DNA from 2 places in the Streptomyces sp. NPDC104814 genome. Region 1 is predicted to be linked to the other one. Evidence: riboswitches for the same ligand, from Rfam matches in the RefSeq annotation. Region 1 holds a riboswitch; the other holds the start of a gene.

What was found. Region 1 has a riboswitch for cobalamin ahead of ACZ64A_RS12785 (cobalamin biosynthesis protein). Riboswitches for the same ligand answer to the same signal wherever they lie in the genome.
Positions count from the first base shown of each region.
Region 2: linked by a shared signal. The riboswitch ahead of ACZ64A_RS14400 (ribonucleoside-diphosphate reductase subunit alpha) and the one ahead of ACZ64A_RS12785 (cobalamin biosynthesis protein) in region 1 are both predicted to bind cobalamin.

Region 1 is NZ_JBVJOL010000002.1:933,769-948,279, reverse strand. It holds gene ACZ64A_RS12800 (class II aldolase/adducin family protein) at 1-648, opposite strand, end outside; gene ACZ64A_RS12795 (inorganic phosphate transporter) at 876-2,135, shown strand; gene ACZ64A_RS12790 (hypothetical protein) at 2,170-2,391, shown strand; cobalamin riboswitch at 2,498-2,663, shown strand; gene ACZ64A_RS12785 (cobalamin biosynthesis protein) at 2,770-3,711, shown strand; gene ACZ64A_RS12780 (cobyric acid synthase) at 3,708-5,216, shown strand; gene cobN (cobaltochelatase subunit CobN) at 5,213-8,866, shown strand; gene ACZ64A_RS12770 (putative cobaltochelatase) at 8,863-10,869, shown strand; gene cobO (cob(I)yrinic acid a,c-diamide adenosyltransferase) at 10,869-11,468, shown strand; gene ACZ64A_RS12760 (cobyrinate a,c-diamide synthase) at 11,468-12,811, shown strand; gene cobI (precorrin-2 C(20)-methyltransferase) at 12,808-13,539, shown strand; gene ACZ64A_RS12750 (ZIP family metal transporter) at 13,563-14,291, opposite strand; gene cobM (precorrin-4 C(11)-methyltransferase) at 14,405-14,511, shown strand, end outside.
Region 2 is NZ_JBVJOL010000003.1:277,694-292,204, reverse strand. It holds gene ACZ64A_RS14435 (WhiB family transcriptional regulator) at 1-83, shown strand, start outside; gene ACZ64A_RS14430 (sensor histidine kinase) at 291-1,766, opposite strand; gene nagB (glucosamine-6-phosphate deaminase) at 2,590-3,375, shown strand; gene ACZ64A_RS14420 (GntR family transcriptional regulator) at 3,571-4,329, shown strand; gene ACZ64A_RS14415 (DUF3311 domain-containing protein) at 4,481-4,747, shown strand; gene mctP (monocarboxylate uptake permease MctP) at 4,744-6,381, shown strand; gene ACZ64A_RS14405 (GNAT family N-acetyltransferase) at 6,455-6,961, shown strand; cobalamin riboswitch at 7,014-7,138, shown strand; gene ACZ64A_RS14400 (ribonucleoside-diphosphate reductase subunit alpha) at 7,262-9,619, shown strand; gene ACZ64A_RS14395 (ribonucleotide-diphosphate reductase subunit beta) at 9,619-10,632, shown strand; gene ACZ64A_RS14390 (hypothetical protein) at 10,545-10,787, opposite strand; gene ACZ64A_RS14385 (GlxA family transcriptional regulator) at 10,881-11,846, shown strand; gene ACZ64A_RS14380 (bifunctional albaflavenone monooxygenase/terpene synthase) at 11,851-13,221, opposite strand; gene cyc1 (epi-isozizaene synthase) at 13,218-14,315, opposite strand.

The sequences.
Region 1 (14,511 bases):
GTAGGCCTGGTCGAGGGTGGCGCCGTAGGTGATCGTGCCGTGGTTCTGCAGGAGGCAGCCCGTGCGGCCGGTCAGGGCCCGCAGCATGTTCTCGGCCAGCTCGTGCGTGCCGTAGGTCGCGTAGGGGGCGACCCGGACCGGGCCGCCGAGGGCCGCGGCCATGTAGTGGACGAGCGGGAGCTCCTGCACGAGCGTGGAGACCGCCGTGGCGTGGACGGCGTGCGTGTGCACGACGGCCCGGGCGTCCGTCGTGCGGTATACGGCGAGGTGCATCGGCAGCTCGCTGGTCGGCACCAGGGAGCCGCGCACCTGCCGGCCGTCGAGGCCGACCGCCGTCAGGTCCCGCGGACGCAGCCGGTCGTAGGCCACGCCCGACGGGGTGACCAGCACCAGGTCACCGACGCGTACCGAGACATTGCCGGAGGTGCCGACGACCAGTCCGTCGGCGACGGTCCCGCGCGCCGTGGCGACCAGCTCCTCCCAGGCGCGGGCCTCCCGCTCACCGGCCTGCTCCTCCCGGGTGCAAGCCTCCTGCTCACCGGCTTGCTCCTCCCGGGCACGGGCCTCCTGCTCACCGGCCCGCGTCTCCTCCGCGCGCGCCCCGTCGACCGCCCGTCCGCAGTGCCGTTCCCGCCGCTGTTCCGTCATGCCGCGATCCTGCCAGCCCCGGGTGACCGACATCTCTTTCCCGGGCCCGCGACCGGCCACGACGCCCCACGCCGGGCGGACGGGCCGTGTGGCGCCCGGCCCGGCACGGTGGAACGGAGCAACGCCCCCCTCTTTCCGACATCGCGCCGCCCGTCCCAGTTCACCTTCCGTTCACCCGCGTTACTTACGTTCGACGAGCCAATGACTTCGAACGAATGCCTGGGTAAATGGAAAGCTTCTCGCTGATCCTCGCGATCGTGGTGGTAACCGCGCTTGCGTTCGATTTCACGAACGGTTTCCACGACACCGCCAACGCGATGGCCACCACCATCTCGACCGGCGCGCTGCGGCCCAAGATCGCCGTGGCCATGTCCGCCGCCCTCAACCTCGTGGGCGCCTTCCTCTCCGTGGAGGTCGCCAACACGATCTCCAAGGGTCTCGTCGACGAGAGCGGCATCCGTCCCGAGGTCATCTTCGCCGCCCTGGTCGGCGCGATCCTCTGGAACCTGCTGACCTGGCTCGTGGGCCTGCCCTCCAGCTCCTCGCACGCCCTCATGGGCGGTCTGATCGGCGCCACCGTCGCCTCGGCCGGCTTCGGCGCGGTCCACGGCGACGTGCTCGTCACCAAGGTGCTGCTGCCCGCGGTCGCCGCCCCGGTCGTCGCCGGTGTCGCGGCGATGGTCGCGACCCGTCTGTCGTACACGCTCGGCAAGAAGGCCGACGGCAAGGCGGCCGACAAGGGCTTCCGGGCCGGCCAGATCGCCTCGGCGGGCCTGGTCTCCCTCGCCCACGGCACCAACGACGCGCAGAAGACGATGGGCATCATCACCCTCGCCCTGGTCGCCGGCGGCGCCATCGCGCCCGACTCCGACCCGCCCACCTGGGTGATCCTCTCGGCCGGCCTGGCCATCGCGCTCGGCACCTACATCGGCGGCTGGCGCATCATCCGCACCATGGGCAAGGGCCTGACGGACATGCAGCCGCAGCAGGGCTTCGCCGCCCAGACCAGCGCGGCCACCGCCATCCTCGCCTCCTCCCACCTCGGCTTCTCGCTGTCCACCACGCACGTCGTCTCCGGCTCCGTGATGGGCGCGGGCCTGGGCCGCAAGGGCGGTGTGGTGCGCTGGTCGACCGCGACCCGCATGTTCATCGCCTGGGGCCTGACCCTGCCGGCCGCCGCGCTGGTCGGCGCGCTCGCCGAGTACGTCACCGGCTTCGGCGCCTGGGGCACCGCACTGGTCGCCGTCTTCCTGGTGTCCGCCAGCTTCGGCATCTGGAAGGTCTCCCGCCGCGAGGTGGTCGACCACACCAACGTCAACGCCGTGGACGAGGAGCCGGCCGGCGTGGTCACCACCGCGATGGCCGCCGTGACCCCGCCCCCGGTCGCCGGCCCGGCCGTCACGGACGACCTGATGGCCACCATCCCCGCTCCGGCCGTCGCGACGGCGGAGCAGCCGGCCACCGCGAACCCGGCCCCGGCCGTCTGACCGCCGCTTTCGGGTACGAAGGAAGAGAAGCAGCATGAAGATCGACTGGGCGGCCCTCGGTTCCGTCTTCGGTGTCAGCCTCGTGGTCACCGTGGGTCTGGTGGCCCTGTTCACCCTCGGCATCATGGGTCTGTCCCGCCGCGAGCGGGCCCAGGCCCAGGGCGGCTCGGCCGCCCTCGCGGTCACCGGCGCGTACGCCTGCTTCGCGGCGTGCGCGGCGGCGGTGGCGTACGGCATCAGCCTGATCGTCGCCTGACCGGCCTCACCACACAGGACGCGGGGTGCCCGAGCGGCACCCCGCGTTCCGTCGTGTGACCTGGCAGGTCATCCGTGTGTGGGCCTGCCCACACTCCTCCGCCCCAGGTCAAGGGCAAGTTGACGGTCCCCGAACAGCCGTGGTGGACTGCCGGGGCCAAGTTGCGGCGTGCAGGAGAGGAAGCCGGTGGAAGTCCGGCGCGGTCCCGCCACTGTCACCGGGGTTGAGCAACCCCGGGAGCCAGGAACTCTCACCGCCGATCTCCTTCGAACCAGGGCGCGGACACCCTGAGTGAGGACATGACGCCATGTGCGGCTGCCGGTTGAGGACCAGGCCCATCAGCGACGCCCAGCCCGACCCCACGGCCGGCTGAGCCCCGTGCGAGCCGAACGCGTCTTCGCGTACGGCGCCGCCGCCGGCCTCCTCGGCGACCTCCTCCTCGGTGATCCGCGCCGCGGGCACCCGGTCGCCGTGTTCGGACGGGCCGCGGGCGCCGTCGAGCGCACCCTGTGGCGCGACCACCGCGGCTGGGGCACCCTGCACACCGCCGTCTGCGCCGGCGGCGCCGTCGCCCTCGGGGCCGCCGCCGCCCGCTGCGTGCGCCGCTCCCCCGCCGCCTCGATCGCGCTGACCGCCGCCGCCACCTGGTCCGTGGTCGGGGGGACCTCGCTCGCTCGCGAGGCCCGCGCCATCGGACGCGCCCTGGAAGCCGGGGACGTGAAGGCGGCCCGGGCCCGGCTGCCCCATCTGTGCGGCCGGGACCCGCAGGCGCTGGACGCCGACGGGATCGCCCGGGCCGTGGTCGAGTCGGTCGCCGAGAACACCTCCGACGCCGTCGTGGGCGCCCTGGTGTGGGGCGCCGTCGGCGGCGTCCCCGGGCTGCTCGGCTTCCGGGCCGTCAACACCCTGGACGCGATGGTCGGTCACAAGTCGCCGCGGCTGCGGCGCTTCGGCTGGGCCTCCGCCCGGCTGGACGACGTGGCCGGCTGGCCGGGAGCCCGGCTGACCGCCGCCCTCGCCGTGCTCACCGGCCCGGACCGGCGCGGTGCCGTACGGGCCTGGCGAACGGACGCGGTGAAACACCCCAGCCCCAACGCGGGCCCCGTGGAGGCCTCCTTCGCGGGCGCGCTCGGCGTGCGGCTGGGCGGAACGCTGTCGTACGGCGGGCGGGTGGAGCACCGGCCCGTGCTGAACGCGCGGGGGCGCGCCGTGCGAACCCACGACATCCGCCGGGCGGTACGGCTGTCCCGGCGCGTGAGCTGGCTTGCGCTCGGCGTGTGCGCGGGCGCACGCCTCATCGGGAAGGGGCGTGATCGATGAACGGCGGTCTCCTCGTCGCCGGCACCACCTCCGACGCCGGAAAGAGCGTCGTGACCGCCGGGATCTGCCGGTGGCTGGTGCGGCAGGGCGTGAAGGTGGCGCCCTTCAAGGCGCAGAACATGTCCCTGAACTCCTTCGTCACCCGCGAGGGCGCCGAGATCGGACGGGCGCAGGCCATGCAGGCCCAGGCCTGCCGGATCGAGCCGACCGCGCTGATGAACCCGGTGCTGCTCAAGCCCGGTGGTGAGCAGAGCAGTCAGGTGGTGCTGCTGGGCAAGCCGGTGGGTGAGATGAGCGCGCGCGGCTACCACGGCGGACGCCAGCAGCGGCTGCTCGGCACGGTCCTGGAGTGCCTGGCCGAGCTGCGGGGCACGTATGACGCGGTGATCTGCGAGGGGGCGGGTTCGCCGGCCGAAATCAATCTGCGCCGGACCGACATCGTGAACATGGGCATCGCGCGGGGTGCGCGGCTGCCCGTCCTGGTCGTCGGCGACATCGACCGCGGGGGCGTCTTCGCGTCCTTCTTCGGCACCGTCGCCCTGCTCTCGCCCGAGGACCAGGAGCTGGTCGCCGGGTTCCTGGTGAACAAGTTCCGCGGTGACGTCTCCCTGCTGGAGCCGGGCCTGGACATGCTGCACGGCCTGACCGGGCGGCGCACCTACGGCGTGCTGCCCTTCCGGCACGGGCTCGGCATCGACGAGGAGGACGGCCTCAGGGTGTCCCTGCGCGGCACCGTCCGCGAGTCGGCCGTCTCCCCGCCCCTCGGCGAGGACGTGCTGCGGGTCGCGGTCTGCGCGATACCGCTGATGTCCAACTTCACCGACGTGGACGCGCTCGCCGCCGAACCCGGCGTGGTCGTGCGGTTCGTGGACCGTCCGGAGGAGCTGGCCGACGCCGACCTGGTGGTGGTCCCGGGCACCCGCGGGACCGTGCGGGCCCTGCAGTGGCTGCGCGAGCGGGGTCTGGCCGACGCCCTGGTGCGCAGGGCGGCCGAGCAGCGGCCCGTCCTCGGCATCTGCGGCGGCTTCCAGCTCCTCGGCGAGCACATCGAGGACGACGTCGAGTCGCGTGCCGGAGAGGTCGACGGGCTCGGCGTCCTGCCCGTGCGGGTGCGGTTCGCCCGCGAGAAGACCCTCACCCGGCCGGCCGGGGAAGCCCTCGGCGAGCGGGTCGACGGCTACGAGATCCACCACGGCGTGGCCACCGTCCAGGGCGGCGAACCCTTCCTGGACGGCTGCCGGGTCGGCCAGACCTGGGGCACCCACTGGCACGGCTCGCTGGAGTCGGACGGCTTCCGGCGGGCCTTCCTGCGCGAGGTGGCCGCCGCCGCGGGCCGCCGCTTCGTGCCCGCGCCGGACACGTCCTTCGCCGCGCTGCGCGAGGAGCAGCTCGACCGGCTCGGCGACCTGATCGAACAGCACGCGGACACGGACGCGCTGTGGCGGCTCATCGAGTCCGGCGCGCCACAAGGACTGCCTTTCATTCCACCGGGAGCGCCCGCATGAGCACAGTGTTGTTGTTGTCGACCGCCGACACGGATCTGCTGGCGGCCCGGGCCTCCGGCGCGGACTACCGGATCGGCAACCCCACCCGGGTGGACGTCGCCGCCGAGCTGCCGGGCCTGCTCGACGGCGCGGACCTGGCCGTCGTCCGCCTGCTGGGCGGCAAGCGGGCCTGGGAGGACGGGCTCGCCGCGCTGAAGGCGTCCGGGGTGCCGACCGTACTGCTGGGCGGCGAGGCCGTGCCCGACGCCGAGCTGATGGCCGAGTCCAGCGTGCCGGCCGGCGTGGTCGCCGAGGCGCTGCGGTACCTGGTCGAGGGCGGCCCCGCGAACCTGCTGGAGCTGTCGCGGTTCCTGTCGGACACCGTGCTGCTGACGGGTGAGGGCTTCGAGGAGCCGCACAAGATGCCGGAGTACGGCGTCCACGGCTCGTACGCGCTGCGGGACGGGCGGCCGACCGTCGGCGTGCTCTTCTACCGCGCCCACGAACTGAGCGGCAACACCGCCTTCGTGGACACCCTGTGCGAGGCGATCGAGGCGCAGGGCGCCAACGCGCTGCCCGTGTACTGCGGTTCGCTGCGCGGCGCCGACGCCGGGCTGTACGAGCTGCTCGCGCAGGCCGACGCGCTGGTCGCCACCGTGCTCGCGGCGGGCGGCACGCACGCCTCGCAGGCGTCGGCGGGCGGCGACGAGGAGGCCTGGGACATCGGCGCGCTCGCCGACCTGAACGTCCCCGTCCTCCAGGGCCTGTGCCTCACCTCGTCCAAGAGCGCCTGGGAGGAGTCCGACGCGGCCCTGTCCCCCATGGACGCCGCGATGCAGGTCGCGATCCCGGAGTTCGACGGCCGGCTGATCACCGTGCCGTTCTCCTTCAAGGAGCAGGGCCCGGACGACGTCCCGGTGTACGTGGCCGACCCGGAGCGGGCCGCGCGCGTCGCCGGGATCGCCACCCGGCACGCCCGGCTGAAGCACAAGCCGAACGCCGAGAAGAAGATCGCGCTGGTCTTCACCGCCTACCCGACCAAGCACTCCCGCGTCGGCAACGCCGTCGGCCTGGACACGCCCGCCTCCGCGGTACGGGTGCTGGACGCCCTGCGGGACGCGGGCTACTCGCTCACCGAGTACCCCTCCGGCGGCGACGAGCTGATCCACCGGCTGATCGAGGCCGGCGGCCACGACGTCGAGTGGCTGACCGAGGAGCAGCTGGCGTCCGCGCCCGCCCGGGTGCCGCTGGCGGACTACCGGGCGTGGTTCGAGAAGCTGGACCCGGAGCTCAGGGACGCCATGCTGGAGGCGTGGGGCGAGCCGCCGGGCTCCCTGTACGTCGACGGCGACGACATCGTGCTCGCGTCGCTGCAGTTCGGGAACGTCGTCGTGATGATCCAGCCGCCGCGCGGCTTCGGCGAGAACCCGATCGCGATCTACCACGACCCGGACATGCCGCCGTCGCACCACTACATGGCGGCCTACCGCTGGCTGGACAACAGCTTCGGCGCGGACGCGATCGTGCACATGGGCAAGCACGGCACGATGGAGTGGCTGCCGGGCAAGGGCCTCGGCCTGTCCGGCGGCTGCGCACCGGACGCCGTCCTCGGTGACCTTCCGCTGATCTACCCGTTCATCGTCAACGACCCCGGCGAGGGCACCCAGGCCAAGCGGCGCGGCCACGCCACCGTGGTCGACCACCTCGTCCCGCCGATGGCCCGCGCCGACACCTACGGCGACCTGGCCAAGCTGGAGCAGCTGCTCGACGAGTACGCGCTGGTCTCCGACCTGGACCCGGCCAAGGCGCCGGCCGTGCGCGCGCAGATCTGGACGCTGGTGAAGGCGGCCGAGCTGCACCACGACCTGCATGTGGACGAGCAGCCGGACGACGAGACGTTCGACGAGTTCGTCATGCACATCGACGGCTATCTGTGCGAGATCAAGGACGTGCAGATCCGTGACGGCCTGCACATCCTGGGCGGCGGCCCGGTCGCCGAGCCGCGCGTGAACCTGGTGCTTGCCGTGCTGCGCGCCTCGCAGGTGTGGGGCGGACAGGCGAACGCGCTGCCGGGCCTGCGGGCCTCGCTCGCGGCGCACTTCGGGCTGGTGGAGAAGGAGCTGCTGGGCGAGCCGGGTGCCCCGGTGAAGGTGCCGGTGGAGCTGACGGACCTGGTGGAGGGCCCCGCGCGGACGGCGTCCGACGCGATCGACCTGCTGGAGCAGCTGTGCCGGCGGATCGCGCAGGGCATGGAGGAGCGCGGCTGGGACGCCTCGCACAGCAGGGCTCTGCTCAGGGACGTCCTCGGCACCGAACTGCCCGACGCCGTCGCGGTACTGGAGTTCGCGTGCACGGAGGTCGTGCCGCGCCTGGCCCGTACGACCGACGAGATCGGGCACATCCTCAAGGCGCTGGACGGCGGTTACGTCCCGGCGGGACCGTCCGGGTCGCCCACCCGCGGCCTGGTCAACGTCCTGCCGACCGGCCGGAACTTCTACTCGGTCGACCCCAAGGCGATCCCGTCGCGGCTGAGCTGGGAGGTCGGGCAGTCGCTCGCCGACTCGCTCGTGGCCCGCTACCTCCAGGACACCGGCGCGTACCCGAAGTCGGTCGGCCTCACGGTGTGGGGCACGTCCGCGATGCGCACGCAGGGCGACGACATCGCCGAGATCCTGGCGCTGCTGGGCTGCCGTCCCGTCTGGGACGACGCCTCGCGCCGCGTGACCGGCTTCGAGGTGGTGCCGCTGGAGGAGCTGGGGCGGCCGCGCATCGACGTCACGGTCCGTATCTCCGGCTTCTTCCGGGACGCGTTCCCGCACGTCGTGGGCCTGATCGACGACGCGGTCCGCGCGGTGGCCGAGCTGGACGAGCCCGCCGAGCGCAACTACGTCAAGGCGCACGCCGACGCGGACACGGACGAGCACGGCGACCGGCGCCGGGCCACGGCCCGGATCTTCGGCTCCAAGCCGGGCGCGTACGGCGCGGGTCTGCTGCCGCTGATCGACGCCCGCAACTGGCGCTCGGACGCCGACCTCGCCGAGGTGTACGCGGTGTGGGGCGGCTACGCCTACGGGCGCGGGCTCGACGGGCGGGCGGCGCGCGGGGACATGGAGACCGCGTTCAAGCGGATCGCGGTCGCCGCGAAGAACGTCGACACCCGCGAGCACGACCTGGTCGACGCCGACGACTACTTCCAGTACCACGGCGGAATGGTCGCCATGGTGCGGCACCTGACCGGCGCCAACCCCGAGGCCTACGTGGGTGATTCGGCCGTACCGGACCAGGTGAAGACGCGCACGCTGGGCGAGGAGACGCACCGCGTCTTCCGCGCGCGGGTGGTCAACCCGCGCTGGATGGCGGCCATGCGCCGGCACGGGTACAAGGGCGCCTTCGAGATGGCGGCGACCGTGGACTACCTGTTCGGCTACGACGCCACGGCGGGCGTGGTCGACGACTGGATGTACGAGAAGCTCAGCGCCGAGTACGTCTTCGACCCGGAGAACCGGGACTTCATGAAGAAGTCCAACCCGTGGGCGCTGCGCGGCATCACCGAACGACTGCTGGAGGCCGCCGACCGCGGCCTGTGGGCGGAGCCGGACGCGGACACGCTGGAGCGGCTGCGCGCCACCTATCTGGAGCTGGAAGGCGACTTGGAGGGCGACGAGAAGTGACCACCCCCTTTCCCTTCACGGCCGTCGTCGGTCAGGACGATCTGCGGCTCGCGCTGCTGCTGAACGCCGTGTCGCCGGCGGTCGGCGGAGTGCTGGTGCGCGGCGAGAAGGGCACCGCGAAGTCCACGGCGGTGCGCGCGCTGTCGGCGCTGCTGCCCGAGGTCGACGTCGTCGCCGGCTGCCGCTTCTCCTGCGATCCGGCGGCGCCGGACCCGTCGTGCCCCGACGGTCCGCACGAGCCGGGGGCGGGCGTCGCACGCCCCGCCCGCATGGTCGAACTGCCCGTCGGCGCCTCCGAGGACCGGCTCGTCGGCGCGCTGGACATCGAGCGGGCGCTCGCCGAGGGCGTGAAGGCGTTCGAGCCGGGCCTGCTGGCCGACGCGCACCGCGGCATCCTGTACGTGGACGAGGTGAACCTGCTCCACGACCACCTGGTCGACCTGCTGCTGGACGCGGCGGCGATGGGCGCCTCGTACGTGGAGCGCGAGGGCGTCTCCGTGCGGCACGCCTCGAAGTTCCTGCTGGTCGGCACGATGAACCCGGAAGAGGGCGAGCTGCGGCCGCAGTTGCTCGACCGGTTCGGCCTGACCGTGGAGGTCGCCGCCTCCCGCGAGCCCGACCTGCGGGTCGAGGTCGTCAAGCGGCGCCTGGCGTACGACGCCGACCCGGCCGCCTTCGCCGAGCGCTGGGCCGAGGAGGAGACCGCCGTACGGCAGCGGATCGCGGCGGCGCGGGCGCTGCTGCCGCAGGTGCGGCTCGGTGACGGGGCGCTGCGGCAGATCGCGGCGACCTGCGCGGCGTTCGAGGTGGACGGCATGCGCGCCGACATCGTCATGGCCCGCACCGCGACCGCGCTGGCCGCGTGGGCCGGGCGGACCGACGTGCTCGCGGAGGACGTGCGGCAGGCGGCGCTGCTGGCGCTGCCGCACCGGCGCCGCCGCAACCCGTTCGACGCGCCAGGGCTGGACGAGGACAAGCTGGACCAGACGCTGGAGGAGTTCTCCGGCGAGTCCCCCGACGACGACCCGGACCCGGACCCGGACGGTCCCGGGGGCGGCGGCGGGCAGCCGGCGCCGGACGCCGGTCCGCAGGGCGGGGACACCGGGGCGCGGCCCGAGGAGGGCGAGGGCGGCGAGCCGCAGCCGTCCGGCGCGGGTGCGGCCGAGCAGCCGGCCGCGCGCGCCGCGGAGCCCTTCCGCACCAAGGTGCTGAGCGTCCCCGGCATCGGCGAGGGCGCCGCCGGGCGGCGTTCGCGGGCGCGCACCGAGCAGGGGCGCACCACCGGGGCGCGCCGGCCGCAGGGCGCCCTGACCAAGCTGCACCTGGCGGCGACCGTGCAGGCGGCCGCCCCGCACCAGCGGGCGCGGGGCCGGTCCGGGCCGGGTCTGGTGATCCGCCGGGACGATCTGCGGCAGGCGGCCCGTGAGGGGCGTGAGGGCAACCTCGTGCTGTTCGTGGTCGACGCCTCCGGGTCGATGGCGGCGCGGCAGCGGATGAGCGCCGTGAAGGGCGCCGTGCTGTCGCTGCTGCTGGACGCCTACCAGCGGCGGGACAAGGTGGGTCTGGTGACGTTCCGGGGTTCGGCCGCCGATGTGGCGCTGCCGCCGACGTCGTCCGTGGACGCGGCCGCGGCGCGCCTGGAGTCGCTGCCGACCGGCGGGCGTACGCCGCTGGCGGCCGGGCTGCTCAAGGCGCACGAGGTGCTGCGGGTGGAGCGGCTGCGGGACCCGGCGCGCCGGGCGCTGGTCGTGCTCGTGACGGACGGGCGGGCGACGGGCGGCCCCGAGCCGGTGGCGCTCGCCTCCCGTGCGGCGCGGCTGTTCGCGGCCGACTCGGTCGCCTCCGTGGTCGTGGACTGCGAGTCGGGGCCGGTGCGGCTCGGGCTCGCTGGGCAGCTCGCCGCCGATCTGGGCGGGACAGCGGTCACGCTGGACGAGCTGCGGGCGGACTCGATCGCCGGGCTGGTCAAGGACGTGCAGGGGACTTCGAGGAGGGCCGCGTAATGCCGCAGGGACAGCCGAGTGTCGTACCGGACGACGGTCTGACGACCCGTCAGCGCCGCAACCGTCCGCTGGTCGTCGTGCACACCGGCGTCGGCAAGGGCAAGTCGACGGCGGCCTTCGGGCTGGCGCTGCGCGCCTGGAACCAGGGCTGGCCGATCGGGGTGTTCCAGTTCGTCAAGTCGGCGAAGTGGAAGGTCGGCGAGGAGAACGCGCTGCGCGTCCTCGGCGCCTCCGGCGAGGGCGGCACCGTCGACTGGCACAAGATGGGCGAGGGCTGGTCCTGGGTCCAGCGCGATGCGCAGATGGACAACGAGGAGAAGGCCCGCGAGGGCTGGGAGCAGGTCAAGCGGGACCTGGCCGCCGAGACGTACCGGCTGTACGTGCTGGACGAGTTCGCGTACCCGATGCACTGGGGGTGGGTCGACACCGACGAGGTGGTCGACGTGCTGCGCAACCGGCCCGGCACCCAGCATGTGGTGATCACCGGGCGGAACGCGCCCGAGAAGCTGGTGGACTTCGCCGACCTGGTCACCGACATGTCCAAGGTCAAGCATCCGATGGACGCCGGGCAGAAGGGCCAGAGGGGCATCGAGTGGTGATGTCCGTTCCCCGGCTGGTCATCGCCGCGCCCTCCTCGGGCAGCGGCAAGACCACCGTCGCCACGGGGCTGATGGCCGCGTTCGCCGCGCGGGGGCTTTCCGTGTCCCCGCACAAGGTGGGCCCGGACTACATCGACCCCGGGTATCACGCGCTGGCCACCGGCCGGCCGGGCCGCAACCTCGACGCGTACCTGTGCGGGCCGGAGCTGGTCGCTCCGCTGTTCCTGCACGGGGCGTCGGGCTGCGACCTGGCCGTGGTGGAGGGCGTGATGGGGCTGTACGACGGTGCCGCCGGGGAGGGCGAGCTGGCCTCCACCGCGCAGGTCGCGAAGCTGCTGCGCGCACCGGTCGTGCTGGTCGTGGACGCCTCCTCGCAGTCGCGGTCGGTGGCGGCGCTGGTGCACGGCTTCGCGTCCTGGGACCCGCAGGTGCGGGTCGGGGGCGTGATCCTGAACAAGGTGGGCTCCGAGCGGCACGAGTCGCTGCTGCGGGAGGCGCTGGACGCGGCGGGGGTGCCCGTGCTGGGCGTGCTGCGGCGGGCCGAGCAGGTGTCGACGCCGTCGCGGCACCTGGGGCTGGTGCCGGTCGCCGAGCGGGGGTCCGCCGCGGTGGAGGCCGTGGCCGCGATGGGGGCGCAGGTGGCCGACGGCTGTGATCTTCAGGCGCTGCTCGCGTTGGCGCACAGCGCCGGGGCGCTGACGGACGAACCGTGGGAGGCCCCCGTCACCTCCGTGGCGCAGCGCCCCGTGGTCGCCCTCGCCGGTGGCCCCGCGTTCACGTTCTCCTACGCCGAGCACGCCGAGCTGCTGACCGCGGCCGGGGCCGAGGTCGTGACCTTCGATCCGCTGCGGGACGAGCAACTGCCCGAAGGCACCGCGGGTCTCGTCATCGGCGGCGGGTTCCCCGAGGTGTACGCCGGCGAGCTGTCCGCCAACGAGCCGCTGCGGAAGGCGATCGCCGAGCTCGCCCTCTCCGGTGCGCCCGTGGCCGCGGAGTGTGCCGGGCTGCTGTATCTGTGCCGGGAGCTGGACGGGCAGCCCATGTGCTCGGTGCTGGACGCCGGCGCGCGGATGACCGAGCGGCTGACGCTCGGCTACCGGGACGCCGTGTCCGTCGGCGACAGTGTGCTCGCACCGGCCGGGACACGGATGCGGGGGCACGAGTTCCACCGCACGGTCGTCGAACCCGGCGCCGGCACGGCTCCCGCCTGGGGCGTCCGCACCCCCGTCAGGCGGGTCGAAGGTTTTGTACAGGGCGGTGTGCACGCGAGCTATCTGCACACCCACTGGGCGTCCGAGCCCGGTGTCGCCCGTCGGTTCGTGGAGAGGTGCCGGACGTCATGAGCAGCAGGCTGATCGGGGTCGGAGTCGGTCCGGGCGATCCGGAACTGGTGACCGTCAAGGGCGTGAACGCGCTGCGCGCCGCCGATGTCGTCGTCGTCCCCGTGATGGACACGATGGAGCGCGGGCGGGCCGAGGCGACCGTGCTGCACTACGCGGAGCAGGAGAAGATCGTCCGGGTCGTGTTCGCACTGAACGAGCGCACGGACCGCGCGCGCCGGGAGGCGGCCTGGGACGCGGCCGGCGAGCGGGTCGCGGCGCTGCTGCGGCAGCACGGCACGGTGGCGTTCGCGACGATCGGCGACCCCAACGTGTACTCGACGTTCACCTACCTCGCGCAGACGATCGCCGAGCTGGTGCCCGGCACGGTCGTGGAGACGGTGCCCGGCATCACCGCGATGCAGGATCTGGCGGCCCGCTCGGGCGCGGTGCTGACCGAGGGCACCGAGCCGCTGACGCTGGTGCCGGTGACCGCCGGTTCGGCGGTGCTCAAGGACGCGCTGAACGGACCCGGCACGGTCGTGGCGTACAAGTTCGGGCGGCAGGCCGCCGAGGTCGCCGAGGCGCTGCGGGAGACCGGGCGGCTCGCCGACGCGGTGTGGGGTTCGGCGCTGGGCCTGCCGGAGGAGTCGATCCGGCCGGCCGGCGAACTGGACGGCGCCCCGCTGCCGTATCTGTCGACGCTGATCGCGCCCGCGCGGCGGGACGGCGGCCGGGGCGGCAAGCTGTGAGACCCGCCCAGGGGCGCGCACCGTCACCCGGTGAAGCCCACCACCAGCCAGATGAACGCCGCTCCGGCGACCGTGCACAGCACAGTGGAGCGCGCGGGGTGTTCGTGGTGGGCCTCGGGCAGGATCTCGGCGGCGGCCAGGTAGAGCAGGACGCCGCCGAACAGGCCGAGATAGCCGCCGAGGACACCCTTCGGGATGGTGACGTACGCCGACGCGGCCGCTCCGGCGACCGGGGCGACGGCGTCCGCGAACAGCATCGCGTAGGCCTTGCGGCGGGCGTTGCCGTACAGGCTGGTCAGGGTGAAGGTGTTGAAGCCGTCCGCGAAGTCGTGGGCGATGACGGCGAGCGCGACGGCGGTGCCCATGCCGCCGCCGACCTGGAAGGACGCACCGATCGCCACGCCGTCCATCAGGCTGTGTCCCACCATGGCCGCGGCGGCCGTCAGGCCCACCTCGGGCGCCCCGTGGTTGTGCTCGTCCCCTCCGTGCGAGGCGCGGCGGGCCGCCAGCAGGCGTTCCACCAGATGGGCCAGCAGGAAGCCGGCCACGAACAGCAGCAGGGCCGCGGGCACGCCGTGGACCTCGGTGCCGGCCGCCTTCAGCGCCTCCGGCAGCAGGTCCAGGCCGACCACGCCGAGCATCAGCCCGCCCGCCAGGCCCAGCACCAGGTGGCGGCGGTCGGTCACACGCTGTGCCGTCCAGCCGCCGGCCAGCGTCATCAGGAACGCGCCGAACGCCACGAAGACCGCCATAGGCCCTTGCTATCCGATTCACCGGCGTGCGCGCACGTCCGACAGCCGCCGACCCACTGACTCGTACCGACTCGTAACGACTCGAGCCGGCCTGTAGGAGAGGACCGATTCCCATGGCCGATGCCCCCACCGGCAAGGTGACCTTCGTCGGTGCCGGCCCCGGCGCCGCCGATCTGCTGACGTTCCGTGCCGCCCGCGCCATCGCCGAGGCCGACGTCGT
Region 2 (14,511 bases), on a different contig from region 1:
TCTGGGGTGGTCTCAGCGAGGACGAACGCCGTGCCATGAAGCGCCGCGCCGCCCGCAACCGGGCCCGTCAGGCCTCCGCCTGAGGATCCACCCCTGCTGACAGCCTGAGCTTGGCGGCGCGCACATCGCGTGCGCATCTCCCGCCCCCGAGCCGCAGCGCGCAGTGAACGAAGAAGTCGAGCACTAGCCTCGGACCAATGGCGGTCCGGGGCTTTTTGCTGTCCCCGGACCGTTGTGACGTGGCCCTCGACGCGGGTGTGGCGGGCGCCACTTACTCTGCGTGACAACCGCTACTTCTGCGCCCGCACCGGGATGTCGAGGATCACCCGGGTGCCGCGCTCGGGCGCCGGGACCATGTCGAAGGTGCCGCCCAGCTCGCCCTCGACCAGGGTGCGGACGATCTGCAGCCCGAGATTTCCGGCGGTCCGCGGGTCGAAGCCCTCCGGCAGGCCGACGCCGTCGTCCTGGACCGTGACCAGCAGGCGCGCCTCCTTCGTCGTACCGCCGCGCACCGCCGAGACCTCGACCGTGCCGGTGTCGCCCTGGTGGAAGCCGTGCTCGAGCGCGTTCTGCAGCACCTCGGTGAGCACCATCGACAGCGGCGTGGCGACCTCGGCGTCCAGGATGCCGAAGCGGCCCGTGCGCCGGCCGGTGACCTTGCCCGGGGAGATCTCCGCGACCATGGACAGCACGCGGTCGGCGATCTCGTCGAACTCCACCCGCTCGTCCAGGTTCTGGGACAGCGTCTCGTGCACGATGGCGATGGAGCCGACCCGGCGGACCGCCTCCTCAAGCGCCTCCCTGCCCCGGTCGGAGTCGATGCGCCGGGCCTGGAGCCGCAGCAGGGCCGCGACGGTCTGGAGGTTGTTCTTCACCCGGTGGTGGATCTCCCGGATGGTGGCGTCCTTGGTGATCAACTCGCGTTCGCGGCGCCGCAGTTCCGTCACGTCCCGCAGCAGCACCAGCGAACCGATGCGCGTGCCTTTCGGCTTGAGCGGGATCGCCCGGACCTGGATGACCCCGTCACTGGCCTCGATCTCGAACTCCCGCGGCGCCCAGCCGCTGGCGACCTTGGCGAGCGCCTCGTCCACCGGGCCCCGGGTCGGGGCGAGTTCGGCGGTGGTCTGGCCCAGGTGCTGGCCCACCAGGTCGGAGGCGAGGCCGAGCCGGTGGTAGGCGGACAGCGCGTTCGGGGAGGCGTACTGGACGATGCCGTCCGCGTCGAGCCGGATCAGGCCGTCGCCGACGCGCGGCGAGGCGTCCATGTCCACCTGCTGGTCCGGGAACGGGAAGGAGCCGGCCGCGATCATCTGCGCGAGGTCGGAGGCGCTCTGCAGATAGGTCAGCTCCAGCCGGCTCGGGGTGCGCACGGTGAGCAGGTTGGTGTTGCGGGCGATCACGCCGAGGACACGGCCCTCCCGCCGGACGGGGATCGACTCGACCCGGACGGGGACCTCCTCGCGCCACTCCGGGTCGCCCTCGCGCACGATCCGGCCCTCGTCGAGCGCCGCGTCCAGCAGGGGCCGGCGGCCGCGCGGGACGAGGTGGCCGACCATGTCGTCCTGGTAGGAGGTGGGGCCGGTGTTGGGCCGCATCTGGGCGACCGAGACGTACCGCGTGCCGTCGCGGGTGGGCACCCACAGGACCAGGTCGGCGAAGGAGAGGTCGGAGAGCAGCTGCCACTCCGACACCAGCAGATGCAGCCACTCGAGGTCGGAGTCGTCGAGGGCGGTGTGCTGGCGGACCAGTTCGTTCATGGAGGGCACGGGTGCGAGCGTACCTGGCGGTTTGTACGGCCCTGAAATACACGGCGCGCACCTGGGCGGCGGGGAGGGGGCGGGCCGGTCGGCGCCCCTGCAAGGGACGGGCCCGTGACCGCGGGGCCGTGGCCCCGGAGACACCCGCGGGCCGCGGCGCCTGGGAGGGACCCTCAACCCTCCCGGCACCGCAGCCCGGAGCAATATCGGCCGTGGGGTGTGCGGTCCCGGTCGGCCGAAGGTGAGGAGCCGGGGCAGTCAGGGCAGAGAGCTCCGGTTCCTCGATCCGTCTTCCTGTGCGGGGAAGACGGAGGCTGTGATCGCTGCGCTCGGTCGTGCTCGCACCGTCCTGACGATTCTGGACTAGACCACTGGGCCTGTCCATGCGCCGGTGCGAATCGCGCTCGCGCAGCCTCTGTGAAGTTGATGCACCGCAGCCTAGCCCGCCCTGGTCAGCAACGGGGCCACACCGTCGCGGCAAATTCCGCGAACGCTTCCGGTTCCTCCCGGCTCGCCCCGTCCCGCGCCCCGGCCCGCGCCCGGCCCACGCCCCGGCCGGCGGCCCCGCGGCGGGGCACGGGACGGGACGGGGCGCGCCCGGGACGGGCACGGGCGGGCGCCCAGGAGGCCGGAGCAGGCACCGCGCCGCCCGGCGGTGGCGGGCGCGAAGTGGTGCGGAGACCCTGGGAGAGGGACGCCCGCCTCTGTTAGATTGGTCTAAACCACAGTGCCCGAATCCGGGCACCGGGCCCCCGGCGGCTCACCCCCGCCTCCCCGGTCCCGGCCACCCCGGTCCCCTCCCCGAGTCCCCTCTTCGAAACGGCAGGCCAGCGTGGAAGTTGTCATCGTTCCGGACGCCGAGGCGGGCGGCGAGCTGATCGCCGAGGCCATGGCGCAGCTGCTGCGGCGCAAGCCCGACGCCCTGCTCGGCGTCGCCACGGGCTCGACGCCGCTGCCCATCTACCGGGCGCTGGAGGCGAAGGTGCGCTCCGGCGCCGTGGACACCGGCCGGGCCCGGGTCGCACAGCTCGACGAGTACGTGGGGCTGCCCGCCGACCACCCGGAGTCCTACCGCTCGGTGCTGCGCCGTGAGGTGCTGGAGCCGCTCGGCATCGGCATGGAGCGGTTCCTCGGCCCGGACGGCACCGCCGAGGACGTGCAGGCGGCGTGCGAGGCGTACGACAGGGCACTGCCGGAGGCCGGCGGGGTGGACCTCCAGCTCCTCGGGATCGGGACCGACGGGCACATCGGCTTCAACGAGCCGTGCTCCTCGCTCGCGTCCCGGACGCGGATCAAGACGCTGACCGAGCAGACCCGGGTGGACAACGCCCGCTTCTTCGACGGCGCCATCGAACAGGTGCCGCACCACGTGATCACACAGGGCATCGGCACCATCCTGGAGGCCCGCCACCTGGTCCTGCTGGCCACGGGCGAGGGCAAGGCGGACGCGGTGGCGGCGACCGTCGAGGGCCCGGTCGCGGCGGTCTGCCCGGCCTCCGCGCTGCAGCTGCACCCGCACGCGACGGTGGTCGTGGACGAGGCGGCGGCGTCCAAGCTCAAGCTGGCGGACTACTTCCGGCACACGTACGCGAACAAGCCGGAGTGGCAGGGCATCTGACCGCCCCCGCCGCAGGCCACCGCGGACAGCGCTCTCGCTGGACTAGACCAGCAAGGGCGCCGACGGTATACAGAGGAGATCACGGAGCGTGCGGAGGCGCCCACTGAGGTCACCCCGCACGAAGCCGTGCCACGATGTGAGCCCGCGGCCGATGGCGTGTCGGCCGCTTCGGCACCGGAGCCGGGAAGGCAGAGCATGAGCACCGACGTGAGCAGTGCGGAGAACGACAGTGGCGCCACCGTCCGTACCGCGCGCGTGCCCAAGTACTACCGCCTGAAGAAGCACCTGCTCGACATGACCGAGACGATGCCGCCCGGCACCCCGGTCCCGCCGGAGCGGACGCTCGCGGCGGAGTTCGACACCTCCCGCACGACCGTCCGCCAGGCGCTGCAGGAGCTGGTGGTCGAGGGCCGGCTGGAGCGCATCCAGGGCAAGGGCACGTTCGTCGCCAAGCCGAAGGTCTCGCAGGCGCTGCAGCTGACGTCGTACACCGAGGACATGCGCGCCCAGGGCCTGGAGCCCACCTCCCAGCTGCTCGACGTCGGCTACGTCACCGCCGACGACCGGCTCGCCGATCTGCTCGACATCAGCGCCGGCGGCCGGGTGCTGCGCATCGAGCGGCTGCGCATGGCCAACGGCGAACCGATGGCCATAGAGACCACCCACCTCTCCGCCAAGCGCTTCCCGGCGCTGCGCCGCTCCCTGGTGAAGTACACGTCCCTGTACACGGCGCTCGCCGAGGTCTACGACGTCCACCTCGCCGAGGCCGAGGAGACCATCGAGACCTCGCTGGCCACCCCGCGCGAGGCCGGGCTGCTCGGCACCGACGTGGGCCTGCCGATGCTGATGCTCTCCCGGCACTCCTTCGACCGGCAGGGCGAGCCGGTGGAGTGGGTGCGGTCGGTGTACCGCGGGGACCGCTACAAGTTCGTGGCCCGCCTGAAGCGGCCGTAGGAGGCTCCGTCAGATCCCGTCGCAGTCGCGGTCGTATAACGGTCCAGAGCGTCAACGCCCGTTATCCGGACGAGGGGTTCCGTTCCTGCTGCACCTGACCTAGATTTCCTGCGCATTGCACAGGTGATCAGTGAGGGGACGGAACCGCGCGATGACGAATGCGCCAGATGTGTCCAGACCGGCGACGGTGACGCCCGTGCGCGTCGTCATCGCCCTCTGTCTTGTCGCGCCCTTCGTGGCGATGCTGTGGGTCGGGAGTTACGCGAAGGTGGACCCGGCGTTCATCGGGATCCCCTTCTTCTACTGGTACCAGATGCTGTGGGTGGTCGTCTCCACGGCGCTGACGGTGATCGCGTACCAGCTGTGGCGGCGTGACCAGCGCGCCCGTGCCTCCGTGAAGGGTGGTGCGGACAAGTGAAGGACGGCGTGAACGGCGTCGCGCTCGGCGTCTTCATCTTCTTCTTCCTGCTCGTCACCGTGATGGGCTTCCTGGCCGCGCGCTGGCGCAAGGCCGAGAACGAGCACAGCCTCGACGAATGGGGCCTGGGCGGGCGCTCGTTCGGCACCTGGATCACCTGGTTCCTGCTCGGCGGTGACCTGTACACGGCGTACACGTTCGTCGCCGTGCCGGCGGCGATCTACGCGGCGGGCGCGTCCGGCTTCTTCGCGGTGCCGTACACGATCCTCGTCTATCCGCTGATCTTCATGTTCCTGCCCCGGCTGTGGTCGGTGTCGCACAAGCACGGGTACGTGACGACCTCGGACTTCGTGCGCGGCCGCTTCGGCTCCAAGGGGCTGTCGCTGGCGGTGGCGCTGACCGGCATCCTGGCAACGATGCCGTACATCGCGCTCCAGCTCGTCGGCATCCAGGCCGTGCTGGACGTGATGGGCGTCGGCGGCGGCGAGAACACCAACTGGTTCGTCAAGGACCTGCCGCTGCTGATCGCGTTCGGCGTGCTGGCGGCGTACACGTACTCGTCCGGGCTGCGGGCCCCCGCGCTGATCGCGTTCGTGAAGGACGCGCTGATCTACATCGTCATCGCGGTGGCGATCATCTACATCCCGATCAAGCTGGGCGGCTTCGACGACATCTTCGCCAAGGCGGCCCACGCGTTCAGCCAGGTCAACCCGAAGACGCACAAGCCGCGCGGCGCGCTGGTCCCGGGTGAGGCCCAGCAGTGGACGTACGCCACCCTGGCCCTGGGCTCCGCGCTCGCGCTGTTCATGTACCCGCACTCGATCACCGCGACGCTGTCGTCCAAGAGCCGTGAGGTGATCCGGCGCAACACCACGATCCTGCCGCTGTACTCCCTGATGCTGGGCCTGCTCGCGCTGCTCGGTTTCATGGCGATCGCGGCCGGCATCAAGGTGCAGAACGGCCAGCTGGCCATCCCGCAGCTGTTCGAGGACATGTTCCCGGACTGGTTCGCGGGCATCGCGTTCGCGGCGATCGGCATCGGCGCGCTGGTCCCGGCGGCCATCATGTCCATCGCGGCGGCCAACCTGTTCACGCGCAACATCTACAAGGACTTCATCAAGCCGGACGCCACGCCGAAGCAGGAGGCCCAGGTCTCCAAGATCGTCTCCCTGCTGGTGAAGGTGGGCGCGCTGGTCTTCGTCCTCACCATGGACAAGACGGTCGCCATCAACTTCCAGCTGCTGGGCGGCATCTGGATCCTGCAGACCTTCCCGGCCCTGGTCGGCGGCCTGTTCACGCGGTGGTTCCACCGCTGGGCGCTGCTGGCGGGCTGGGCGGTCGGCATGGTCTACGGCACCCTCGTCGCCTACGGGGTTCCGTCGCCCACCAACCCGGGCCAGAAGCACTTCGGCGGCTCCGCGAAGGACATCCCCGGCATCGGCGAGATCGGCTACATCGGTCTCACGGCGTTCGTCCTGAACGTCGTGGTGACCGTCGTCCTCACCGTCGTCCTGAAGGCCGTCAAGGCCCCCGACGGCGTCGACGAGACGCGCCCGGAGGACTACACGGCGGACGCCGGTGACCCGGGCGTCAAGGCCGAACTCCCCCCGGCCACGGCGGGCGCCGGTCACTGAGGACCCCAAGCGCACGGGCCGCCGGTGAAAAACCGGCGGCCCGTCGTCGTACCCGTGGGGCACACTCGCCGTCATGGACATAGTGATCCGGCCCGTCGCACCCCGTGAACACGCCGCCCTCGGTGAGATCACCGCCCAGGCCTATCTCCTGGACGGGCTCCTGGACTTCGGCGAGAGCGACGCCTACCTGGGTGAGCTGCGCGACGTCGCCAAGCGCGCAGCCGCGGCCGAGGTGCTGGTCGCCACGGCGGACGGCGAACTCCTCGGCGGCGTCACCTTCGTACCGGACGGCGGTCCCATGGCCGACATCGCCCGCCCCGGCGAGGCCGAGATCCGCATGCTCGCTGTCGGCCGCGAGGCCCGTGGCCGGGGCGCCGGGGAGGCGCTGGTCCGGGCCTGCGTCGAGCGGGCACGGGCCGTCGAGGGCTGCCGGCGGATCGTGCTGTCGACGCAGCGGACCATGCACGCCGCGCACCGCATCTACGAACGCCTGGGCTTCGTCCGTACGCCCGAGCGGGACTGGAACCCGCTCCCCGAGCTCGACGACATCATGCTGCTCACCTACGCGTTGACGCTGTGAGATCAGCGCAACACAACATCTGGGGGTGACGCGACAGCCCGGCACTAGATGTATGCTCATGCTCGCTGTCGCCGCAGGGGAATCCGGTGCGAATCCGGAACTGTCCCGCAACGGTGTACATGCGTGCTTCGCGCACGCTGGTTCAGTCCGAGGACCTGCCGACAGTGCACCCGGCCACCCGGCCGGCGTGCCCTGACGTCCGGGCCTCGTGGAATGGGCCGGTGGACGCGACGCCGCGTGCGCTCGTGTGCTGCCCCCTGCCCTCGCCGAGGCCCCGTGCCGAGCGAGGGAGAGCCCCACGTGACCATCGCGCCAGCCGATCCGGCCTCAGCCGTCCAACGGGACCAGGACGGCCCCGGTGCCGCCCTGCTGCGCACCCTGACCGAGCTGACCGCCGACCTCCCCGACGCCGACCCCGGCCGGGTCGCCGCCGCCGCGCTGCGCGGCCGCTCGGCGCACGCCGACGAGGCGGAGCTGCGGGAGCTGGCCACGGAGGCCGCAGCCGGGCTCATCTCCGAGGACCCCGCCTACTCGCGGCTGGCCGCCCGTCTGCTCACCCTCTCCGTGCGCGCGGAGGCCGCCTCCCAGGGCGTCACGTCGTTCACCGGGTCGGTCGCCGTGGGGCACCGCGAGGGGCTCGTCGCCGACCGGACCGCCGCGTTCGTGCGGCTGCACGCCGAGCGGCTCGACGCCCTCGTCGACCCCGGCGCCGACGACCGGTTCGGCTACTTCGGCCTGCGCACCCTGCACAGCCGCTACCTGCTGCGCCACCCGATCACCCGCAAGGTGATCGAGACGCCCCAGCACTTCCTGCTGCGGGTGGCGAGCGGTCTCGCCGAGGACGACACGGTCCGTTCCGTGGACGAGGTCGCGGCGCTCTACGGGCTCATGAGCCGCCTCGACTACCTGCCCTCCTCCCCCACCCTCTTCAACTCCGGCACCCGGCACCCCCAGATGTCGTCCTGCTATCTGCTCGACTCCCCGCTGGACGAGCTGGACTCCATCTACGACCGCTACCACCAGGTCGCCCGGCTCTCCAAGCACGCCGGCGGCATCGGTCTGTCGTACTCCCGTATCCGCAGCCGCGGTTCGCTGATCCGCGGTACCAACGGGCACTCCAACGGCATCGTGCCGTTCCTGAAGACGCTGGACGCCTCGGTCGCCGCGGTGAACCAGGGCGGGCGGCGCAAGGGCGCGGCCGCGGTGTACCTGGAGACCTGGCACTCCGACATCGAGGAGTTCCTGGAGCTGCGGGACAACACCGGTGAGGACGCCCGCCGTACGCACAACCTGAACCTCGCGCACTGGATCCCGGACGAGTTCATGCGCCGGGTGAACGCCGACGCGCAGTGGTCGCTGTTCTCCCCGGCCGACGTGCCCGAGCTGGTCGACCTGTGGGGCGAGGAGTTCGACGCCGCGTACCGCAAGGCGGAGGACGCGGGGCTGGCGAAGCGGACGCTGCCCGCGCGTGAGCTGTACGGCCGCATGATGCGCACCCTCGCGCAGACCGGCAACGGCTGGATGACCTTCAAGGACGCCGCCAACCGCACCGCCAACCAGACCGCCCTGCCCGGGCACGTCGTGCACTCCTCCAACCTGTGCACGGAGATCCTGGAGGTGACGGACGACGGCGAGACCGCGGTGTGCAACCTCGGCTCGGTCAACCTCGGCGCCTTCGTGGCCGACGGGGACATCGACTGGGAGCGGCTGGACGCCACCGTCCGCACGGCCGTCACCTTCCTCGACCGCGTCGTCGACATCAACTTCTACCCGACCGAGCAGGCGGGCCGCTCCAACGCCAAGTGGCGCCCGGTGGGCCTGGGCGCGATGGGTCTGCAGGACGTCTTCTTCAAGCTGCGGCTGCCGTTCGACTCCCCCGAGGCCAAGGCGCTGTCCACCCGGATCGCCGAGCGGATCATGCTCGCCGCGTACGAGGCGTCCGCCGACCTCGCCGAGCGCAACGGCCCGCTGCCGGCCTGGGAGAAGACCCGCACCGCCCGGGGCGTGCTGCACCCCGACCACTACGACGTGGAGCTGACCTGGCCGGAGCGCTGGGCGGCGCTGCGCCGCCGTATCGCCGACACGGGCATGCGCAACTCCCTGCTGCTCGCCATCGCGCCGACCGCGACCATCGCCTCCATCGCGGGCGTGTACGAGTGCATCGAGCCGCAGGTGTCGAACCTGTTCAAGCGCGAGACGCTGTCCGGCGAGTTCCTCCAGGTGAACTCCTACCTGGTCGCCGACCTGAAGAAGCTCGGCGTGTGGGACGCCCGTACCCGGGAGGCGCTGCGCGAGTCGAGCGGCTCGGTGCAGGACTTCGCGTGGATCCCCGAGGACGTGCGCCGGCTGTACCGCACGGCGTGGGAGATCCCGCAGCGCGGTCTGATCGACATGGCGGCGGCGCGGACCCCGTTCCTGGACCAGGCCCAGTCCCTGAACCTGTTCCTGGAGACGCCGACGATCGGCAAGCTCTCCTCGATGTACGCCTATGCCTGGAAGTCCGGGCTGAAGACGACGTACTACCTGCGTTCGCGCCCCGCGACGCGCATCGCCCGCGCCGCCCGGGCGCAGGCCACCGTTCCCGTCCAGCAGGCGGCCACCGACGAGGCGATCGCCTGCTCCCTGGAAAACCCCGAGTCCTGCGAGGCCTGCCAGTGATGACCACCCGTAACACGAACCTCCTCGACCCGGGCTTCGAACTGACCCTGCGCCCCATGCGCTACCCGGACTTCTACGAGCGCTACCGGGACGCCATCAAGAACACCTGGACCGTGGAGGAGGTCGACCTCCACTCGGACGTCGCCGACCTCGCGAAGCTGACGCCGGCGGAGCAGCACCTCATCGGCCGGCTGGTGGCGTTCTTCGCGACGGGCGACTCGATCGTCGCGAACAACCTGGTGCTGACGCTGTACAAGCACATCAACTCCCCCGAGGCGCGCCTGTACCTGTCGCGGCAGCTGTTCGAGGAGGCCGTGCACGTCCAGTTCTATCTGACGCTGCTGGACACCTACCTGCCCGACCCGGACGACCGCGCAGCCGCCTTCGACGCGGTGGAGAACATCCCCTCCATCCGGGAGAAGGCCGGGTTCTGCTTCAAGTGGATCAACGAGGTCGAGAAGCTGGAGCGCCTGGAGTCCAAGGCGGACCGGCGCCGCTTCCTGCTCAACCTCATCTGCTTCGCCGCGTGCATCGAGGGCCTGTTCTTCTACGGCGCCTTCGCGTACGTCTACTGGTTCCGCAGCCGGGGCCTGCTGCACGGCCTCGCCACCGGCACCAACTGGGTGTTCCGGGACGAGACCATGCACATGTCGTTCGCCTTCGACGTGGTCGACACCGTCCGCAAGGAGGAGCCGGACCTCTTCGACGACGAGCTGGGGCAGCAGGTCACCGACATGCTCAGGGAGGCCGTCGAGGCCGAGCTGCAGTTCGCGCGCGACCTGTGCGGTGACGGTCTGCCGGGCATGAACACCGACTCGATGCGGCAGTACCTGGAGTGCGTCGCCGACCAGCGGCTCACCCGCCTCGGCTTCGCCCCGGTGTACGGCTCGGAGAACCCCTTCTCCTTCATGGAGCTGCAGGGTGTTCAGGAGCTGACCAACTTCTTCGAGCGGCGCCCGTCGGCGTACCAGGTCGCGGTGGAGGGCACCGTCGACCTGGACGAGGACTTCTGAGCCGTTGCCTCTGCCCCGGCCTCCTGGGCCTCCTGGATCTGCCGGTCCATCCGTCGCTCGCGCACGGCGCCGAGTGCGGACGGCAGCATCAGGAGGACCAGGATCCCCAGGGTGAAGAGCATTCCGATCAGGCCTTCGATCTGGTTTCCGTTCATGGACACCACTCTCGCGCGGGACACTCCTTACCGGGAGTGGCAGGACTGCCGCAGACCCTCGAATTACTGCCATCGACGAGGCACACTGGCAGCATGCTGAAGAACGTGGCCGCCGTCCTGCTCGACGGTGTGCATCCCTTCGAACTCGGCGTCGTGTGCGAGGTCTTCGGCCTCGACCGCAGCGACGACGGACTGCCGGTGTACGACTTCGCGGTGGTCTCGGCCGAGGGCCCGGCGCTGGGCACGCACGTCGGCGGGCTGACCGTGTCCACCCCGTACGGCCTGGACCGGCTGGAGGAGGCCGACCTGATCGTCGTCCCGGCCGGCGACGACTTCACGCACCGCATCTATCCGCCGGCGCTGCTGGACGCCCTGGTGGGCGCGGTGGAGCGCGGGTCACGGGTGCTGAGCGTGTGCTCCGGCGTGTTCGTGCTGGGCGCCGCCGGGCTGCTGCACGGGCGGCGCTGCGCCGTGCACTGGCACCACGCCGACGAACTGAGGCGGCAGTACCCGCGGGCGGTCGTCGAGCCGGACGTGCTCTACGTCGACGAGGATCCGGTGATCACCTCGGCGGGCACCGCCGCCGGCATCGACGCCTGTCTGCACCTGGTGCGCAAGGAGCAGGGGCCGGAGGTCGCCAACAAGATCGCCCGGCGCATGGTCGTACCGCCGCACCGGGACGGCGGGCAGGCGCAGTACATCGAGCGGCCGCTGCCGAAGGATTCCTGCGACACCGTCGGCGAGGTGCTGGCCTGGATGGAGCAGCACCTCGATCAGGAGGTGACGGTCGAACAGCTCGCCGCGCGGGCCCACATGGCACCGCGCACCTTCGCCCGGCGCTTCCAGCAGGAGACCGGCACGACGCCGTACCGGTGGATCCTGCGCCAGCGGGTGCTGCTGGCGCAGCGGCTGCTGGAGGCGACGGACGAGACGATGGACGCGATCGCCTGGCGTACCGGGTTCGGTACGGCGGCGGCGCTGCGGCACCAGTTCACGCGCGCGCTGGGCACCACCCCGAACGCCTACCGCCGTACCTTCCGCGGCCCGCAGGCCGCCTGAGCGCTCAGCGCGGCACCGCCCGCACCAGCAGCCGGTGCGGGCGCAGGGTGATACCGACCCGGACGGCGTCGTTCGAGCCGGGCACCTGCTCGAAGCGGTACCGGGCGGCGAGCGCGGCGGTGACGAGCGTCAGCTGCGCCATCGAGAAGTGGTCGCTGGGGCACTTGCGGTTGCCGGTGCTGAACGGGCTCATGGCGTGTTTCGGCACGTCCTTGGCCCGCTCCGGAAGCCAGCGGTCCGGGTCGAACTCCAGGTTGCGGGCGTACGACTTCGGATCGCGCTGGATCGCGTACGGGCTGTAGATGATGTCCGACCCGGCCGGAATGCGCCAGCCACCGAGTTCGGTGTCGACGACCGCCCGCCGGGTCAATATCCATACGGCCGGCCGCAAACGCATGGCCTCGATGACGACATTGTTGGTGTGCCGCAGCTTGCGCACGTCCTCGAATGCGACGGGCCGCCCCCCGGTGACGGATTGCACTTCGCCGCACACCTTGTCGGCGTGTTCGGGGTGCTCGGCGAGTGCCTGAAGCAACCACATGATGGTGGAAGCCACTGTTTCGCTGCCAGGGGTCAGGATGGCGACCACCTGATCGTGGATCTCCTGCTCCCCGATGGGGTCGCCGTTTTCGTTCTTCGCGTCCAGCAAGGCCGTCAGCAAATCGTCCGGCTTTTGACCAGATGCGCGTCGCTCGGCGATGATCTCGTCGACGAGGAGATGCAAATCGGCCAGCGCCCGATTGAATTCCCGGTTCCCCGGCGTCGGCAGCCGGTACAGCGGCCCGAGCGGGACCACCATCCGGCGGTACATGCCGCGGAAGACGACCGCGAGGGCGGTGCACAGCCGCTCGGCGCGCTCGTCCATGTAGTCGCCGCGCAGCAGGCAGCGGGCGGCGATGCGCACCGCGACACGGAACGACTCACCGGTGGCGTCGATCGTCCCGGCGTCCCGCCAGCGCTCGACGAGGGCGTGCGCCTCCTCCTCCATGATCGGCCCGTAGGCCGGGATCGCGTCGAGCCGGAACGCGGGCTGGATGGTGCGCCGCTGCCGGCGGTGCTGGGGGCCGTTGGCGGTGGCCACGCCCTCCTTGCCGAGCAGCCCTTCCAGGGACTCCCACAGCGGACCGGCGATGTGGTAGTCGGGGCTGAGGGCGAGGGCGCCGGTCAGTTCCGGGGTGGTGACGGCGTACAGCGTCTTGGGTCCGAGCCTGAGACGGACGACGTCGCCGTGGTAGCGAAGGGCGGACATGAACCGCAGCGGATCACGGGCCAGCCGCCAGCCGTGGCCGAGGACGGGCACACCGCCGCCCGCGATCGGCGGCTCGCGCAGCTCCTGGGCCGTGGGCACCGAGGGCTTCACCGACTCGACGGTCATTTCTCACCTGCCGCTTCGTTGTTGACGTACGGGGGCGTGGACCGGTCGTCCCAGTTGTCGACCATGTACCGGCCGGACTCGTGGTGGAACCAGTAGACGGAACTGAACCAGTTCCGCATGTTCCCGACGCAGACCCGTACGGCGGCGCTCAGTTCCTTTCCGCGCACTGTGCCGTCATCGAGTCCGTCGGCGAACCGTAAAGCGTCCTGTTCCGCGTCGAGGAATTCCGTGATGCATTCCTCCACACGCCGCCGGACTTCGCGCACCGCCTCTTCCAGGGTCAGCCCCTCATGGGTGATGAGACTGATTCCGAGATTGTGCACCTCGTCGCCCGCTATTTCCTTCGGCAGCGAGCACAGGTCGTTGTACCAGGCGGCGAATTCCTGGCTCAGCAGAGCCGGGCGCAGAAATGCGGGGTTCTTTCGTACGGCGTCGGGGAGTTCACAACCCGCGCTCGGTTCGAGCAGGTCGATCCAGATGTGGTGCGCGAAGGTGAGCCGGCGCAGGGCCAGATACTCCGCGACCGTCGGCACGACCCCCTCGGTGCGGTTGCGGAACTCGCGGTCGTAGGCCTCGATCACCGCGTGGAAGTGCCGGGTGAAGCGGGCGTTCCAGTTGCCCGGGAGGAACGAGAACAGCCGTCGCACGCTGTCCGCCAGCCCCGCGACCAGCGGATCCTCGTGGTGCAGATGGTCCTGGGGCGCGTCCAGCGCGGTGTGCAGCCGGCTCTTCAGACGGCGCCAGGCGACCGGCCTGCGGTGCACGATGTCGCGGTCGTGACGGTCGTCCCAGACGAAGAACCATGCGCTGTAGTCGGCGATGGCCTGGAGGACCTCGTCGGGGGCGCCCAGGTAGTAGCCCGCCATGAGGTCGGTGTAGCACAGGCCGTCGGCATATTCCTCGACCTTGTCCGCCGACATGAGCCGCTTTTCCAGCAACCAGGTTCGTGTCTTCTCCTGGAGCTTCGGCCAATACGGGTGCAACCGCCGGGGAAACGCCGCCTCGATCACCGGAAGAGTAAGCGACGGTGGCACTGCCACCGTCTTCGACGCCGCTCCGGCGCCGTGTGTGGTGCTGCATGGGAGAGCGTGCACGAAGTACCCCTCTCAGCCGCCGTTCGCGCACACCCCTCCTGTCGTACCGGGCGTGCGCCGTCGCGTATCCCCGCACTCTCCATTCAGCACCACAACTGACCGTTCTGGGAACGGATTTGCTTCATTCACTACCCCAACGTGCCGAGAATCTCCCCCTATGTGACTGCTTATCGATCAAGAGATGTGGTCAGGGGAT